2 regions of the Xanthomonas sontii genome follow, and region 2 is predicted to be linked to the other one. Evidence: predicted binding sites of a transcription regulator. Region 2 holds the regulator's gene; the other holds the start of a gene.
What was found. The regulator FliA, encoded in region 2, starts transcription of late flagellar genes. The targets are predictions, from matches to a motif close to TAAAGTTTNNCNNNCNNNGGCCGATAA.

Region 1: the regulator FliA is predicted to act here: its motif matches at 4,113-4,139, upstream of RAB70_RS20860 (methyl-accepting chemotaxis protein).

What each region holds. Positions count from the first base shown of each region.
Region 1 covers NZ_CP132342.1:4,903,212-4,911,299, reverse strand. The annotation lists gene metF (methylenetetrahydrofolate reductase [NAD(P)H]) at 1-241, opposite strand, end outside; gene RAB70_RS20875 (alpha-amylase family protein) at 393-1,763, opposite strand; gene RAB70_RS20870 (M14 family metallocarboxypeptidase) at 2,097-3,017, shown strand; gene RAB70_RS20865 (DUF3228 family protein) at 3,264-3,821, shown strand; gene RAB70_RS20860 (methyl-accepting chemotaxis protein) at 4,333-6,873, shown strand; gene RAB70_RS20855 (TorF family putative porin) at 6,879-7,652, shown strand; gene RAB70_RS20850 (sulfotransferase family protein) at 7,665-8,088, opposite strand, start outside.
Region 2 covers NZ_CP132342.1:3,365,429-3,373,516, forward strand. The annotation lists gene flhF (flagellar biosynthesis protein FlhF) at 1-1,446, shown strand, start outside; gene RAB70_RS14180 (P-loop NTPase) at 1,433-2,317, shown strand; gene RAB70_RS14185 (RNA polymerase sigma factor FliA) at 2,314-3,063, shown strand; gene cheY (chemotaxis response regulator CheY) at 3,083-3,475, shown strand; gene RAB70_RS14195 (protein phosphatase CheZ) at 3,476-4,087, shown strand; gene RAB70_RS14200 (chemotaxis protein CheA) at 4,092-5,843, shown strand; gene RAB70_RS14205 (flagellar motor protein) at 6,180-6,920, shown strand; gene motD (flagellar motor protein MotD) at 6,928-7,875, shown strand; gene RAB70_RS14215 (ParA family protein) at 7,875-8,088, shown strand, end outside.

The sequences.
Region 1 (8,088 bases), 1.5 Mb from region 2:
ACTCGCGGATCTCCTCGCGGCTGCCGCCCACGCAGGACAGGTGCGGCGCCGCCTCGAAACGGTGGTGCTGCTTGAGGTGGCGCACGGTCTCGGAGGTGTAGCTCAGGGTCGAGCCGCCGGCGCCGAAGGTGCAGGAGACGTACTCCGGGGCGTAGGCCTTGAGCCGCGCGGCGGTGCGGTCGAGCTGCGCGCGCTGTTCGTCGGTCTTGGGCGGATAGAACTCGAAGCTGATGGCGGTCATGGGCGCAACGCAGCGGGCGGTGTGGCGAGTATATCTCTTCATCCGGATGGATGTGCAAGAGGTCGCGACCGCGCGATCGCCGCGTCGCCCGGGGGCGGCGACGCGCTTCCCGCGCGGCGCGGCGGTGGGCGCGCCGCGTCCGCTCCCAGGCTCAGCGCTTCCACATCCGCGCCTGCCGCGGCGGCAGACTGAAGGTGTAGCTGCCGCTGGAAATACGCACCACGCTGCCGGAACCCAGCGCATCGGGGTAGTCGACGTTCCAGCGCAATACGCTGCCGTTCATCGGTACCGCGGCGGTGACGGTATTGCCGCACTTGTTGATGCCGACGATGCCCAGGTCGCCGCGGCGGAACAGCAGGTAGCAGGCGCCGTGCGCCAGCACCTGCATGTCGCGGCCCTGTGCGGCGTTGTGGAACCCGACCATGCGCTTGAGGTCGTCGCGCTGGTAGGCGTTGACCCAGCGGTTGTCGCCGCTCTCGTTGTTGTCCGAGTACACCATCGGCACGCCGCCGTCGCGGCCGAGCAGGTAGGCGTAGGCCAGGGTCTCGTCGACCGGGTCCATGATCGCGTAGCGGAAGCCGGCGTTGTTGGGGATGTCGTGGGTGATGGCGAAAGTCACCGCGCGCGCACCGGGCAGCGCCTGGCCGTAGGCGCCCGGATCCACCAGCAGGTCCATGCTGCCGCCGTAGGCGAAGGCGTTGCGCACCGAGTTGAACAGCGGGAAGTCGTAGGCCGCGTGCGGGGTGGCCTGCAGGTATGGCGCCAGGAACTGGTCGTAGTCGGAATTGCCGCTGCCGCCACCGGTGATCACCTCGCCGAACACCATCACCCCGGAGCGCACCTGCGCATCGAGCACCTTGTTCAAATGGTCGAAGGTCATGTGCTTGGCCGCATCGATGCGGAAACCGGTGACGCCCAGCGCCTTCAACGCCAGCAGGTAGTTGCGCTGCTGCTGCACCACCCAGTCGTTGCCGACCAGATCCGGCAGGCCGGGATCGTTGCCGCCGCCGCAGATGCGGTAGGTGCGTACCTGGTAAGGGTCGTTGTAGTTGGTGATGCATTGCGCCGGGCCGAAATCGTTGGCGCTGAGGAAATTCTGCGAGAGGTCGCCGAACAGTCGCAGCGACGCATAGCGCTGCGGATTGGCGGCGTACTGGCCGAGCACCGCGCTGCCCGGGTAGTTCAGGTCCGAGCGCGTGGCCGCTTCGTTGGCCATGTGGTTGAGCACCACGTCGGCATAGGTTTCCACGCCCACCGCCTTCAGCGCCTGCACCATGCTGGCGAAGGCGTCGGTGTCGCCGAGCGGGTTGTCGATCAGACGCATGTCCTGCGGCTGGTAGCGCGCCCACCAGGCGTCGCCCTGCGAGCGGTAGGCCGGCGCCACCAGCACCTTGCGGTAGCCGGCAGCGGCGATCTGCGCGGCACGCGCTTCCACGGTGGCGTAGGGCCAGTTGAAGGCATGCAGGATGACGTCGGCCTGGGCGCTGGCGGTGGCCAGGAGCAGCAGCAGGCCGACCAGCAGGCTGCGCCAGCGGTGCAGGTGCAGCAGACGATTTGCAGCGGATGGGACGCGCATCGTTCGATCTCCTCGGTGCGTGGGCGCAGGCAGGACGCCTGCAGGACAGGGGCATGACGTCGCCGCGGGGCTGGCGTGCGGCCGGAGGATGCTAAGCGCGCATCGCGGCGCAACATGCGCGCGCTACATACGTATTCATGGCGACAGCGTACGAAAGCGGGATCGGCATCCGTTTCCGCTCGGGAGCGCCGTGCGCGCTGCATTCATGGCACATGTCGCATCGCGGCCCATGCGCTTTGCTACAGTCGCCGCCCTCACCTGTCGACGCGGAGCCGCACCATGACCAGCGCAGCCTTCTATCCGATCGGAACCCCCGGCGTGCCTTGGGGCGCCGCCGAGAAGGCGGCCTGGCTGGCGGGTCAGCCGCGCCGGCGCAGCTACCAGGACGAGGTGGTCGCTGCCATCGAAGGCCTGCGCGGGCAGTGGGAGGTGGTCGCGTACGGGGAACTGGCGTACGCGCAGGAGCGCTATCCGCTGCTGGCCTTGCGCAGCCGCAACTGGGACGACGCCTTGCCGTGCATGCTGGTCACCGGCGGCGTGCATGGTTACGAGACCAGCGGCGTGCACGGCGCGCTGCAGTTCGCCCAGCAGCATGCCGAGGACTACACCGGCCGCGCCAACGTGCTGGTGGCGCCGTGCGTGAGCCCGTGGGCGTACGAGCGCATCCACCGCTGGAACGCCGATGCGCTGGATCCCAACCGTTCGTTCCGCGCCGACAGCCCGGCGCAGGAATCGGCCGCGCTGCTGCGCCTGGTGGCGCCGCTACGCGATCGGGTGCGCATGCACATCGACCTGCACGAGACCACCGACAGCGACGAGTCCGAATTCCGGCCGGCGCTGGCCGCGCGCGATGGCATCGCCTACGCGCCGGGCGGCATTCCCGACGGTTTCTACCTGGTCGGCGACAGCGAGAACCCGCAGCCCGCGTTCCAGCAGGCGGTGCTGGCCGCAGTCGCACAGGTCACCCATATCGCGCCGGCCGACGCCGCAGGCGAACTCATCGGCACGCCGCTGGCGGCGCCGGGGGTCATCAACTACCCGGTGAAGCGGCTGGGTCTGTGCGCAGGCATCACCGACGCGCGCTACACCACGACTACCGAGGTGTATCCGGACAGCGCCAGCGCCACGCCGGAGCAGTGCAACGCCGCGCAGGTGGCGGCGGTACGCGCGGCGATCGACTACGCCTTGGCGCATCCGTAGTCGCCAGGTGGATGCACGATTTGCAGCACACCTGTCACGCAGCCGCGACGAGCGACGCCCGCTGGGTACCCAACCTTGCACGGCGTCGGGACTGAAGTCCCTCCCACAGTGCACCCAGTCGAGGTATCGCAAGTTCCGCTGAGCGCTGTTCCGCATGGCCTTGCGCCACAGGCTGCGACGGCGGCAGCGGTGGGCACCGACCCCGCCGCGCGCTACGCTTGTGGGCCCTCGTTTGCCATGCACCCCATGTCCATCGTCCTCACGCCGTTTGCCCGCACGCGTCTGTTCCCGCGCGATGGCCGCCGCAATGCGATCCAGGACTGCACGCCCGAGCAGTTCGAGCAGCACCTCAACGCGCACACGCCGCTGCAGGTGCTGGACGGCTACGCACCGTTCTGCAAGTTGCACGTGCACCGCAACTGGACCTCGACGCGCTGCCTGACCGTGCCGATCACCGACGCCAACCGGCGCCTGCTGCGCTCGGGCTACGAGGCGCGCAGCCGTGAAGAACTGCCGGTCCTGGTGCGCTGGTTCGAAGGGGTCGAGCCGCCGGTGGCCGAGTACCTGCTGCCGATCCTCTACAGCCGCGAACAGCTCGCGCACGAGGGCGCGCCGATCGAGGCGGACTGGGGCGTGGTCGGTTGCCTGTATACCGCCGAGCCGCAGGAGATCCCGATGGCGCCGATCACCATGCTGCGCAATGCGCTGGGCGTGGAGGAGGGCGGCTCGGGCGTGCCGCTGGATCGCGACGCCTATCGGCGCAGCGTGGCGTTCTGGGAGCACAACGCCAACTGGCGGCCGTAAGCGCGGCCAGACACGGTCCGCGCCAGTGACCTCGCCGGACACCCATCGCGGTGCGTGCGGCGGCGGTGCGTGCGCCGCATGTTACCGCGCGCAGGCGTGATCGCCCCGGACGCGGTCACGCATTCGCGCAGCCGCCTTCACGCATCCCTGCATGTTGCCGCCGCCGGCCCGCCGTGCTGCATCCGTGCACGCGCTTGTGCACTGGCGCATAAGTGCTGAACAGAACTGCGCGCAGCCGCGCGTTCTCGCCGCGACGCCCTGTCCGTTCATCGGCATGACGCGCAACGACTATCAAGTTTGCGGACGGCGGGACGATAGCGAGAGGGTGGGTCGCCATGCAGCGGCGCCAGGACGCAATGTCCGGCCGCGCATGGTGGCCCGGTGGGGAAGGTGCCTCGGGCAGGTCATCGGCAGCGGACACGGCGCACTCGTGCCGCGCGCCGTGGCGGGCTGCCGCGTGGGGGCGTTCCCCGCGACCGTATTCCCTCCCCCACTTGCCAAGGAAGTCGTCATGTCCACTCCGTCGCCGCATCGCCGTCGCGGCAGCGTCGCCAAACGCCTGATGCTCGGTACCGGCCTGCTTGCGCTGGCCTGCTTCGGCCTGACCGCCATGATCATCTACTGGCGCAGCAGCGAGGCGTTGCTGTCGACCTCGCGCAGCAGCATCGAGAACCTGGCGCAAGTGGAGGCGCAGCGGGTGTCGCGCGAAATCGGCGTGGCCTTCGACGCCAGCGACGCGCTGGCCAACAGCTTCCGCGTGCAGCACGCCGCCGGTCTGTCGCGCGCCACCGCCACCGCGGTGCTGCGCAGCCAGCTCGACGCGCATCCGCAGTGGCTGGGCATCAGCACCATGTGGGAGCCGGACGCGTTCGACGGCAACGACAAGGCCTTCGTCGGCACCGAGGGCCATGACGCCACCGGCCGCTACATGACCTGGTGGTCGCGGCAGAACGGCAAGCTGGTGCGCGAGGCGCTGCGCGACTACGAGAAGCCGGGCGACGGCGACTGGTACCTGCTGGCGCGCAACACGCACAAGCCGGTGGTGATCGAGCCCTACTACTATCCGGTGGCCGGCAAGGACACGCTGATGACCACGCTGGCCACGCCGATCCTGGAGAACGGCCGCTTCCTGGGCGTGGTCACCGTCGACTTCACCCTCGATACCCTGCAGCAGCGCATCGCCGCGCTGCGGCCGATGGGCGAGGGCCATGCCAGCCTGCTGTCGCCGTTGGGCATGGTGATGGCCAGCCGCGATCCGCAGCAGGTCGGCAAGACCCGCAGCGATGCCTGGTCCAAGGACATGCTGGCGCGCGTGGCCAAGGGCCAGGTGGTGTTCGACCATCGCCGCGCCGACGGCGAGGATGCGTTGAACGTGTTCGTGCCGCTGAAGATCGGCGATGCGCCGCAGACGTTCGCGCTTGGCGTCTCGGTGCCGTACGCGCTGGTCATGGCCAAGGCGCGTGCGCTGTTGTGGACCATCGCCGCGGTCGGCCTGCTCTCGGCGTTGTTGCTGAGCGGCGCGCTGTACATGCTGCTGCGCCGGCAGGTGCTCGACCCGCTGGCCGAGGCCGTGCGCGTGTCTTCGGCGGTCGCCGCCGGGCGCCTGGACAGCCAGGTCCGGCATCGCCGCGACGACGAGCTGGGCCAGTTGCTGGATGCGATGGGCAGCATGCAGACGCAGTTGCAGGCGGTGATGCAGGCGCAGGCGGAGATGGCGCAGCGCCACGACGCCGGCGAGATGAGCTACCGGATGGACGCCGAACGTTTCCCCGGCGAGTACGGACGCATGGTCCATGGCACCAACGCGCTGGTGGCCGCGCACGTGGACGTGCAGCGGCGCCTGGTCGAGGTGATGTCGCAGTACGCGATCGGCAACATGCAGGTGGACATGGAACCGCTGCCGGGCGAGAAGGCCGCGATCACCGAGGCGATGCGCACCACCAAGCGCAGCCTGCAGGCGATCAACCAGGCCATCACCGAACTGGCGCAGGCCGCGGCTTCCGGCGATTTCTCCCGGCGTGGCGACGCCGAGCGCTTCCAGTACGACTTCCGCGGCATGGTGGTCGGGCTGAACCGGCTGATGGAGCTGACCGAAGGCAACCTCTCGGCCTTGTCGGCGCTGTTGCGTGCCGTGGCCCAGGGCGACCTCACCGCGCGCATGCACGGCGAATTCCATGGCGTATTCGCGCAGATGCGCGACGATGCCAATGCCACGGTGGAACAGCTGACCGGCATCGTCGGCCGCATCCAGCAGGCCACCACCGCGATCAACTCCGCCGCCAGCGAGATCGCCGCCGGCAACGACGACCTGTCGCGTCGCACCGAGCAGCAGGCGGCCAATCTGGAAGAAACCGCGGCCTCGATGGAGGAGCTGACCTCGACGGTGAAGCAGAACGCCGAGCATGCGCACCAGGCCAATCGCCTGGCGCAGGACACCGCGGGCGTGGCCTCGCGTGGCGGCGCGGTGGTCGAGCAGGTGGTGGACACCATGTCCGGCATCGCCGAAGCATCGAAGAAGATGGCCGAGATCATCGGCGTGATCGACGGCATCGCCTTCCAGACCAACATCCTGGCGCTCAACGCCGCGGTGGAGGCGGCGCGCGCCGGCGAGCAGGGTCGCGGTTTCGCGGTGGTGGCCAGCGAGGTGCGCGCGCTAGCGCAGCGCTCGGCGACCGCGGCGCACGAGATCAAGGGCCTGATCGACGCCTCGGTCGGCAAGATCGACGATGGCACGGCGTTGGTCAACGGCGCCGGCGACACCATGCGCGAGGTGGTGGCCAGCGTGCGCCGGGTCACCGACATCATGAGCGAGATCGCCGCCGCCTCGCAGGAGCAGAGCGCCGGTATCGAACAGGTGAGCAAGACCATCGTGCAGATGGACGAAGCCACCCAACAGAATGCCGCGCTGGTCGAGGAGGCCACGGCGGCGGCGCGGGCGATGGAGGATCAGGCCGAGGAACTGCAGCGCGCGGTGGCGCTGTTCAAGCTTGCGGCACCTTCGTCGGGCGGCCTGGCCGCGGCGGGCCGGGCGCGGCTGGAGCTGGTGTCGTGAGCGCCATGCGCAGCGCAGCGCTGCTGCTGGCGCTGGGCGTCGCCGCACCGGCCTGGGCGGGGACCGCCAGTGCCAATCTGGCGGCGACCTCGAACTACGTCTCGCGCGGATTCGAGCAGAGCTGGGGGCGGCCGGTGCTGCAGGGCGGGCTGGACGTGGCCGCCGACAGCGGCTGGTTCGCAGGCACCTGGGCGTCGGGCGTGAGCCCGTACTTCATCGAAGGCGGGCACGTGGAGTGGGACGTGTATGCCGGCTACGCGGCCAGCCATGGCGACTGGGGCTGGCGCGCCGGCGTCTACCACTACGCCTACCCCGGCGCGCGCATGAGCGCCAGCGGCACGCGCTACGACTATGGCGAGGCCATCGTCGCCGGGCACTGGCGCACGCTGGAACTGTCCTACGCCAGCACCTGGACGCGCGACTACTTCGGCTACAACAGCGCCACGCTGGGCGTCGGCCAGGGCCGGCACTCGCGCGGTTCCGGTTATCTGGCGCTGGACGCCACGCTACCGCTGGCGCCGGACTGGCAGGCCAGCGTGCACGCCGGCCACCAGCACGTGCGCAACTTCGCCGACTACGGCTGGACCGACGCGCGCGTGGGCCTGAGCCGCACCTGGCGCGGCACCGAGTTCGGCCTGAGCTACGCACGGGCCTGGAACAGCGCTGGCGTCTATCGCCGCTACACCACCGGCGTGGCGGATGGCGAGGGCCGGGTGCACGTCTCCAACCCGATCGACGGCGCCTGGTCGTTCTCGATCAAGCGCAACTTCTCGCTGTAGGCGGACGCGCGCTCAGCCGTCGGCGGGCGCTGCGAACGCCTCGACGGCGAGCCGGTCCAGGTAGGCGCGCAGGCGTTGCTCGCGTTGCGCCGGGTCGCTGGGCAGCGGGCGCGCTTGCGTGCCGCCGCCGCTGCGCGCATGCACGCGTGGATACGGCTGTGCCGGCACCGGCACGCCCAGGAAGGCGCACAGCGGCTCCCAGCCCGTCTGCGCGTCGGTGTCGAGCACCAGCAGGCGCTGCGCCGGCACGCTGGCGATGACGGCCTGGTTCCAACGGCGGAAATAGTCGGTCATGAAGCCGCGATCGTCGATGCGCGTGGCGAAGTCGCGGCGCAGGAACTGACTCAGCCGCTGGCCCTCGGCGCCGAACAGGGCCGGCACGCTGCCGTCGCTGGCGAAGATGGTGCTGCGCACCGACTCGAACCAGGCATCGGCA
Region 2 (8,088 bases):
GACGAGGCGCCGCGCGCCGCCGCGGCGAGCCAGGCGCCGGCCGCTGCGGCCCCGCGTGCCGCACGCGGCGACGCCGCCGCCAGCCCGGCGATGGCGATGATGGCCGCGATCAGCGAGCGCCGCGGCGGTGCCGCGCCGGCCGCCCCGGCCGCTTCCCCGGCACGGCCGCTGACCCAGCCGGCAGCGCTGGCCGCCTCGGCGATGCCCGCCGCGGCCGCCCCGGCTGCCGCCGCACGCCAGGCCGCCCCGGCCAAGGCCGCAGCGCCGGTCACCGGCCGCGCCGAGTTCAGCATCCCCGAGGACGTGTTCCGCAACGCCCCGATCAGCGTGCCCATGCCCAGTCCGTTCGCCGCCGCCGCCGCGGCGCCGGCCGCCGAGGCCGTGCCGGCCTGGCGCGACGACGTGCCCGCGGTGGCGCTGACCCCGGTGGCGAGCCCGGCCCCGGCCGCGCCCGTCGCGACCGCCGATGCGCCGGCCGCTGCCGGGATCCCGGCGGCCGCGGCGCTGGCGGCGGTGCCGACCTTCCCCGCCCCGCAGAACGACGAACAATTGACGCAGCTGCGCGACGAACTGTCGCTGATGCGGCAGATGATCGAGCGCGAGATGAACCGCCTCACCGACGAGCGCCTGCGCGGCTCGCCGGTCCGCGCCCAGGCGCTGGAGCTGATGGACGACTACGGCTTCGACAGCGGCATCACCCGCGACGTGGTCATGCAGATCCCCGCCGACCTGGAGCTGCACCGCGGCCGCGGGCTGATGCTGGGCCTGCTGTCCAAGCGCCTGCCGATCGCCGCGCTGGACCCGCTCGAGGAAGGCGGCGTGATCGCCCTGATCGGCCCGACCGGCGCCGGCAAGACCACCACCATCGCCAAGCTGGCCTCGCGCTTCCTGGAGCGCCATGCCGCCCGCGACGTGGCCCTGGTCACCACCGACACCATCCGCGTCGGCGGCCGCGAACAGCTGCACAGCTACGGCCGCCAGCTCGGCATCGCCGTGCACGAGGCCGACAGCGACGCCGCGCTGCAGCAGCTGCTGGAGCGCCTGGCCGACTACAAGCTGGTACTGATCGACACCGCCGGCATGGGCCAGCGCGACCGCGCCCTGGCCGCCCAGCTGCACTGGCTGCGCGCCTCGCGGGTGGTCCGATCCTTGCTGGTCCTCCCCGCCAACGCCCATTTCTCCGACCTGGACGAGGTGGTGCGCCGGTTCGCCGGCGCCGACCCACAGGGGGTCATCCTGACCAAGTTGGACGAGACCGGGCGGTTCGGCAGTGCCTTGTCGGTGGTCGTGGACCACCGCCTCCCCATCACCTGGGTGACCGATGGACAGCGCGTGCCGGACGACCTGCACCGCGCCAACGCCGCCAGCCTGGTATTGCGCCTTGAAGATTTGCGGCGCGCTGCCGATAAGCCCTGTACTCCGGAGCAGACCCATGCCGTCGCGTGACTACGTCAATCTGACCAATGCCTTCCCCCTGTCGGCGACGCGCAGCGAACCGCTGGGTCCGGTGCGCACCATCGCCGTGACCGGCGGCAAGGGCGGCGTGGGCAAGACCAACATCTCGGTCAACCTGTCCATGGCGCTGGCCGACATGGGCAAGCGCACCCTGCTGCTGGACGCCGACCTGGGCCTGGCCAACGTCGACGTGTTGCTCGGGCTGACCCCCAAGTTCACCGTGGCCGACCTGGTCGCCGGGCGCTGCACCCTGGAAGAGGTGCTGATCGACATGCCCAACGGGCTGATGGTGGTGCCCGCCGCCTCCGGCCGCCGCTACATGGCCGAGCTGCCGCCGGCCCAGCACGTCGGCCTGGTCAACGTGTTCTCCGAGCTGCAGCGCGAGCTGGACGTGATGATCGTCGACACCGCCGCCGGCATCACCGACAGCGTGCTGACCTTCTGCCAGGCCGCGCAGGACGCGGTGGTGGTGGTCTGCGACGAGCCGGCCTCGATCACCGACGCCTACGCCCTGATCAAGGTCCTCTCGCGCGAGCGCGGCGTGGACCGGGTGCAGATCGTCGCCAACATGGTCCGCGACCTCAACGAAGGCCGCCTGCTGTACGACAAGCTCAGCCGGGTCTGCGAGAAGTTCCTCGGCGACGTGTCGCTGAACTACCTGGGCTGCGTGCCGCAGGACGACTGGCTGCGCCTGTCGGTGCAGCGCCAGCAGCCGGTGGTCAAGGCCTACCCGTCCAGCCCGTCGGCGCAGGCGATCTCCGAGATCGCCCGGCGCACCGCACGCTGGCAGGCGCCGACCGCCCCGCGCGGCAACGTCGAGTTCTTCGTCGAACGCATCATCCAGCGCGGGGTGGCCGCATGAACGCCGCCGCCCACTACCGCGCCGTCCAGCGCAACAGCGCCAACGACTACATCACCCAGCACTCGGACCTGGTCCGGCGCATCGCCCACCACCTGGCCGCGCGGCTGCCGGCAAGCGTCGAGATCGACGACCTGATCCAGGCCGGCATGATCGGCCTGATCGAGGCCTCGCGCAGCTACGACGCCGAACAGGGCGCCTCGTTCGAAACCTACGCCTCGATCCGCATCCGCGGCGCGATGATCGACGAGATCCGCCGCGGCGACTGGGTGCCGCGCTCGGTGCACCGCCGCGCCCGCGACGCCGCCTCGGCGATCCGCAAGATCGAACAGAGCACCGGCCGCGCCGCCGCCGCCAACGAAGTGGCCGCGGCGATGGACATGCCGCTTCCCGAATACCTGCGTTTGATGGAAGATGCCGCCCGCGGCCAGGTGCTGAGCCTGGAGTCGCGCATCGAGGACCATGGCGAGCTGGATACCATCGCCAAGGGCGGACCCAATCCGCAGCAGATGCTCGAGCGCAGCGAATTCGGCCGCGAGCTGGGCAAGGCCATCGCGCAGTTGCCCGAACGCGAGCAGTTGGTGCTGTCGCTGTACTACGAGCAGGAATTGAACCTCAAGGAAATCGGCGCGGTGCTCGGGGTCAGCGAGTCGCGCGTGTGTCAGATCCATGGCCAGGCCACGGTACGGTTGCGCGGACGCCTGAAGGCGTTCGAGGTCGCCGATGCCGGTCTGGAAGACGAAGAATAGGAACCCTTAGGAGTCAGTGGTGAACAAGAACATGCGGATTTTGATCGTGGACGATTTCTCGACGATGCGACGCATCGTCAAGAATCTGCTCGGCGATCTGGGCTTCACCAACACCGCCGAGGCCGAAGACGGCAACAGCGCCCTGGCCGCGCTGCGCTCGGCGCCGTTCGAGTTCGTGGTCACCGACTGGAACATGCCGGGCATGACCGGCATCGATCTGCTGCGCAACATCCGCGCCGACGACAAGCTCAAGCACCTGCCGGTGCTGATGGTCACCGCCGAGGCCAAGCGCGAGCAGATCATCGAGGCCGCGCAGTGCGGCGTGAACGGCTACATCATCAAGCCGTTCACCGCGCAGACGCTGCAGGAGAAGCTGGGCAAGATCTTCGAACGCCTGGGAGCGACCGCCTAAATGGAAGCCACCGCCGAACGTACCGCCCTGATCGAACGCCTGCAAGGCGCGCTGGACGCGCTGGAGAACGGCGACGAGGCCGGCTGGCGCAGGGAGATCGACACCCTCGCCGCCTGGCGCACGCGGCCGATGATGCAGGGCCTGAGCCGGCTCGCGCGCGATCTGGGGCAGGCGCTCGGCGAACTGCCGGTGGTGCCCAGCGAGGCCGGCGAGCTGGACGACGCCTGCTCGCGCCTGGACCACGTGGTGGAGATGACCGAACAGGCCAGCCACCGCACCCTGGACCTGGCCGAGGAATGCCGTGCGCTGGCCGACCAGCTCGCCGCCGGCGGCCTCAGCGGCGACCAGAGCGAGATCCTCGACAAGATCCGCCACAACCTCACCGAAATGGCCCTGGCGCAGAGCTTCCAGGATCTGACCGGGCAGATCATCCGTCGCGTCGCCGGCATCGTGCGCCGCGTGCACGAAGGCTTCGGCGCGCTGGGTCTGCCGCCGAAGGAAGAAAACAAGAAGGCCGACGGCAGCCTGGCCGGCCCGGCCCTGCCCGGCCTGGACCGCCACGGCGTATCGCAGCACGACGCCGACGACCTGCTGTCCGGATTGGGACTGTAATGCCATGAGCGCCGTACCCGACGACATCGCTGCCGACTTCATCATCGAGGCCCAGGAGATCCTGGACCGGCTCGGCGAGCAGCTGGTGTCGCTGGAGCAGGCGCCCGAGGACAGCGGCCAGCTCAACGCCGTGTTCCGCGGCTTCCACACGCTCAAGGGCGGTGCCGGCTTCCTGGCGATCAACGCCATGGTCGAGCTGTGCCACGCCGCGGAGGAAACCCTGGGCATGGCCCGTGCCGGCCAGGCCACCCTGCAGGCGCGGCACTTCGACGCCGCGCAGCAGTCGCTGGACTACCTGCAGTCGATGCTCGATGCCTTCGGCAGCGGCCAGGAGCCGCCGCGCGCGCCGCCGGAGCTGATCGCGCAGTTCGACGCGCACGGCGACGACGCACCGGCGCCGGCACCCGCGAAGAGCGCCGCGCCCGCGCCCGCCGCCGTCCCGGCCACCGCCGCGGCCGCGGGAGACCTGATCAGCGACGACGAATTCGAAGCGCTGCTGGACCAGTTGCACGGCGATGCGCCGCCGACGGCCACGCCGCAGGCGCTGCAGCCGGCGCCGCGCGCGCCCAGCGCCGCGCCCAAGGCCGCGGCCGCCCCGGCCAAGGCCGCCGAGCCCGAACACACCGTGCGCGTGGACACCAAGCGCCTGGACGCGATCGTCAACCTGATCGGCGAACTGGTGCTCTCGCGCAACCGCCTCAAGACCCTGCGCGTGCGCCTGCGCGACGAGGAGCTGGACCGCGCGGTCAGCAGCCTGGACATCGCCACCGCGCGCCTGCAGTCGGCGGTGATGCGCACGCGCATGCAGCCGGTGGGCAAGGTGTTCTCGCGCTTCCCCAAGGTGGCGCGCGACGTCGCCCGCTCGCTCAACAAGGAAGTGGAGCTGGAACTGATCGGCGCCGACACCGAGCTCGATCGCAACCTGGTCGAGGCGCTGGCCGATCCGCTGGTGCACCTGGTGCGCAACGCGATCGACCACGGCATCGAAGCCCCGGCGCTGCGCGAAGCCACCGGCAAGCCGCGCGGCGGCCACGTGCGCCTGTCGGCGCAGCAGGAAGGCGACTACGTCAGCATCGAGGTGCAGGACGACGGCGCCGGCATCGACCCGGAACGGCTGCGCGCCAAGGCCCGCGAGAAGGGCCTGATCGACCCCGAGGCCGCCGCCCGCCTGACCACCGAGGAATGCCTGCACCTGGTGTTCCTGCCCGGCTTCTCGACCAAATCCGAAGTCACCGACATCTCCGGCCGCGGCGTCGGCATGGACGTGGTGCAGTCGCGCATCCGCGAACTCAGCGGGCAGATCCAGATCCAGTCGGAACTGGGCCGCGGCAGCCGCTTCCTGATCCGTGTGCCGCTGACCCTGGCGATCCTGCCGACCCTGCTGGTGCAGGCCGGCGATACCGTCTACGCGCTGCCGCTGGCGCGCGTGGTGGAAGTGCTGCACGCCCCGCGCCGCTCGCTGGGCTGGTTCGACGGCCGCGCCGTGCTCGACCGGCAGTCGCACACCCTGCCGCTGGTGGACCTGCGCCAGTGGCTCAACATCGACGCCCCGCAACTGCCGCTGCTCACCGTGGTGGTGCTGCAGGCCGGCGAATCGCGCATGGGCCTGGTCGTGGACCAGGTCCGCGGCCGCGAGGAAGTGGTGATCAAGCCGCTGCCGCGCTCGCTGCGCGGCCTGCCCGGCTACGCCGGCGCCACCCTCATCGGCGATGGCCGCCTGGCGCTGATCCTGGATGTGGATGGCTTGAAGGCTTGAGGGCCGGGATTGGGGAATGGGGAATGGGGAATCGCAGGAGCGGGTTCCCTGGCGCTTCGTTTTCCCCTGATTCCGCCGTAGAAGCGGCTTCAGCCGCGACGCGGTGAGGCTGGGATTCGGGAATCGCAACAGCAGCTCCCGTGTACCTCACCCCCAATGTGGGAGCGGCTTCAGCCGCGACGCGATAGAGCCGGGATGAGCGGTTGGCGTGCGCGCGCTTTTGCGATTCCCGAATCGCCATTCCCGAATCCCGGCTTCATCGATTCCCCATTCCCCATTCCCCATTCCCGGCCGCCAACCCATCAAGTCCCCCGCCCCCTGGCCGATACCTCCTGCATGGACAAGCTCAGTCTCATCGGCCTGCTGTTGGCGATTCTGTCGCTCATCGGCGGCAGCATCCTCAAGGGCGCCGGCATTTCGGCGCTGTGGTCGCCGGCTGCGTTCGTGATCGTGATCGTCGGCACCGTCGCCGCGATCCTGGTGCATACCCCGCCGTCCGTGTTCCGCCGTGCGTTCCAGATCGCCAAGTGGATCCTGTGGCCGCCGCCGAGCGATCGCCAGGCGTTGCTCAAGCAGATCGTGGAATGGAGCAACATCGCGCGCCGCCAGGGCCTGCTCGGGCTGGAGAACCAGGTGCCGCAGCAGCAGGATCCGTTCGTGCGCAAGGGCCTGCAGATGCTGGTGGACGGCGTGGAGCCGGAAGCGATCCGGCACATGCTGGAGATCGACCTGGAAGGCCAGGAACATTGCGACCTGGCCGCGGCCAAGGTGTTCGAGGGCATGGGCATCTACGCGCCCACCCTGGGCATCATCGGCGCGGTGCTGGGCCTGATCGCGGTGATGAAGAACCTGGCCGACCCGAGCAAGCTCGGCCACGGCATCGCCGCCGCGTTCACCGCCACCATCTACGGCATCGCCTCGGCCAACCTGCTGTTCCTGCCGATGGCCGCCAAGCTCAAGAGCGTGATCAAGCACAGCTGCGGCGAGCGCGAAATGATCATCGAAGGGTTGATCGCCATCGCCCAGGGCGAGAACCCGCGCAACATCGAATCGAAACTGGCCGGATTCTTGCATTGAGTTCCGAATGGCCCGCAAGCACTCCCACGACGAGCACGCCAACCACGAGGCATGGGCCATCCCCTATGCCGACCTGATGACGTTGCTGCTCGCCTTCTTCGTGGTGATGTACGCGCTGTCCACGATCAACGAAGCCAAGTACCGGGTCATGGCAGACGCGATGAGCGCCGCGTTCGGCGGCACCCCGACGACCCTGCGTCCGGTGCAGGTCGGCGACCACGCGCTGCAGGGCCAGGGCGGCGAGCGGCCGACCCCGATCAAGTCCAGCCCGGCGCTGACCCTGCCCGATCCCAACCGCCTGCCCTCGGGCAACGCGCAGCGCGGCGACGACCTGCGCGACGCGCAGCAGCTGCGACGCGCGCAGCGCCAGCTCGACAGCATCGCCGATCGCCTCGGCGCCGCGCTGGCGCCGCTGATCCAGAAGAAGCTGATCACCGTGCGCCGCGCCGGGCTGTGGATCGAAGTGGAGATCAACAGCGACATCCTGTTCGGCTCCGGCTCGGCCGCGCTCGACCAAAGCGCGCGCGCCACCCTGTCCGAACTGGCGCAGGTGCTGTCCGGCGTGCCCAACGGGGTGCGCGTGGAGGGCTACACCGACAACACCCCCATCGCCACCGCGCAGTTCCCCTCGAACTGGGAACTGTCGGCGGCGCGCGCGGCCAGCGTGGTCCACCTGTTCGCCGACCAGGGCCTGCAGCCCTCGCGGCTGTCGATGATCGGCTACGGCCAGTTCCGCCCGCGCGCCAGCAACGACACGCCGGCCGGCCGCAACGCCAACCGCCGCGTGGTGCTGGTGATCCTGGCCGACTCCGGCGACAGCGGCGATGCGACGCCGTCGGCCTCCGATCGTTTGAGCGCCGGCGCCGCGCCGGCCACCCCGACACCCCCCGCCGCGGCGGCCCCCGGCAACGCCGGCGGCCCCCGCGCAGTACCTGCCATTGAAGGAGTCAACTGATGCGCATCTGGGCGATCGCCAACCAGAAAGGTGGCGTGGGCAAGACCACCACCACGCTGGCCCTGGGCCGTGGGCTGGCCATGCTCGGGCACCGCGTGCTGATGCTCGATCTCGATCCGCACGCCTCGCTGACCCGGGCCTTCGACGTGCCGCAGGAACCGCAGCCGCCGGGCGTGCTCGACCTGTTCGCGACCCCGCCGGGCGAACTCGCCG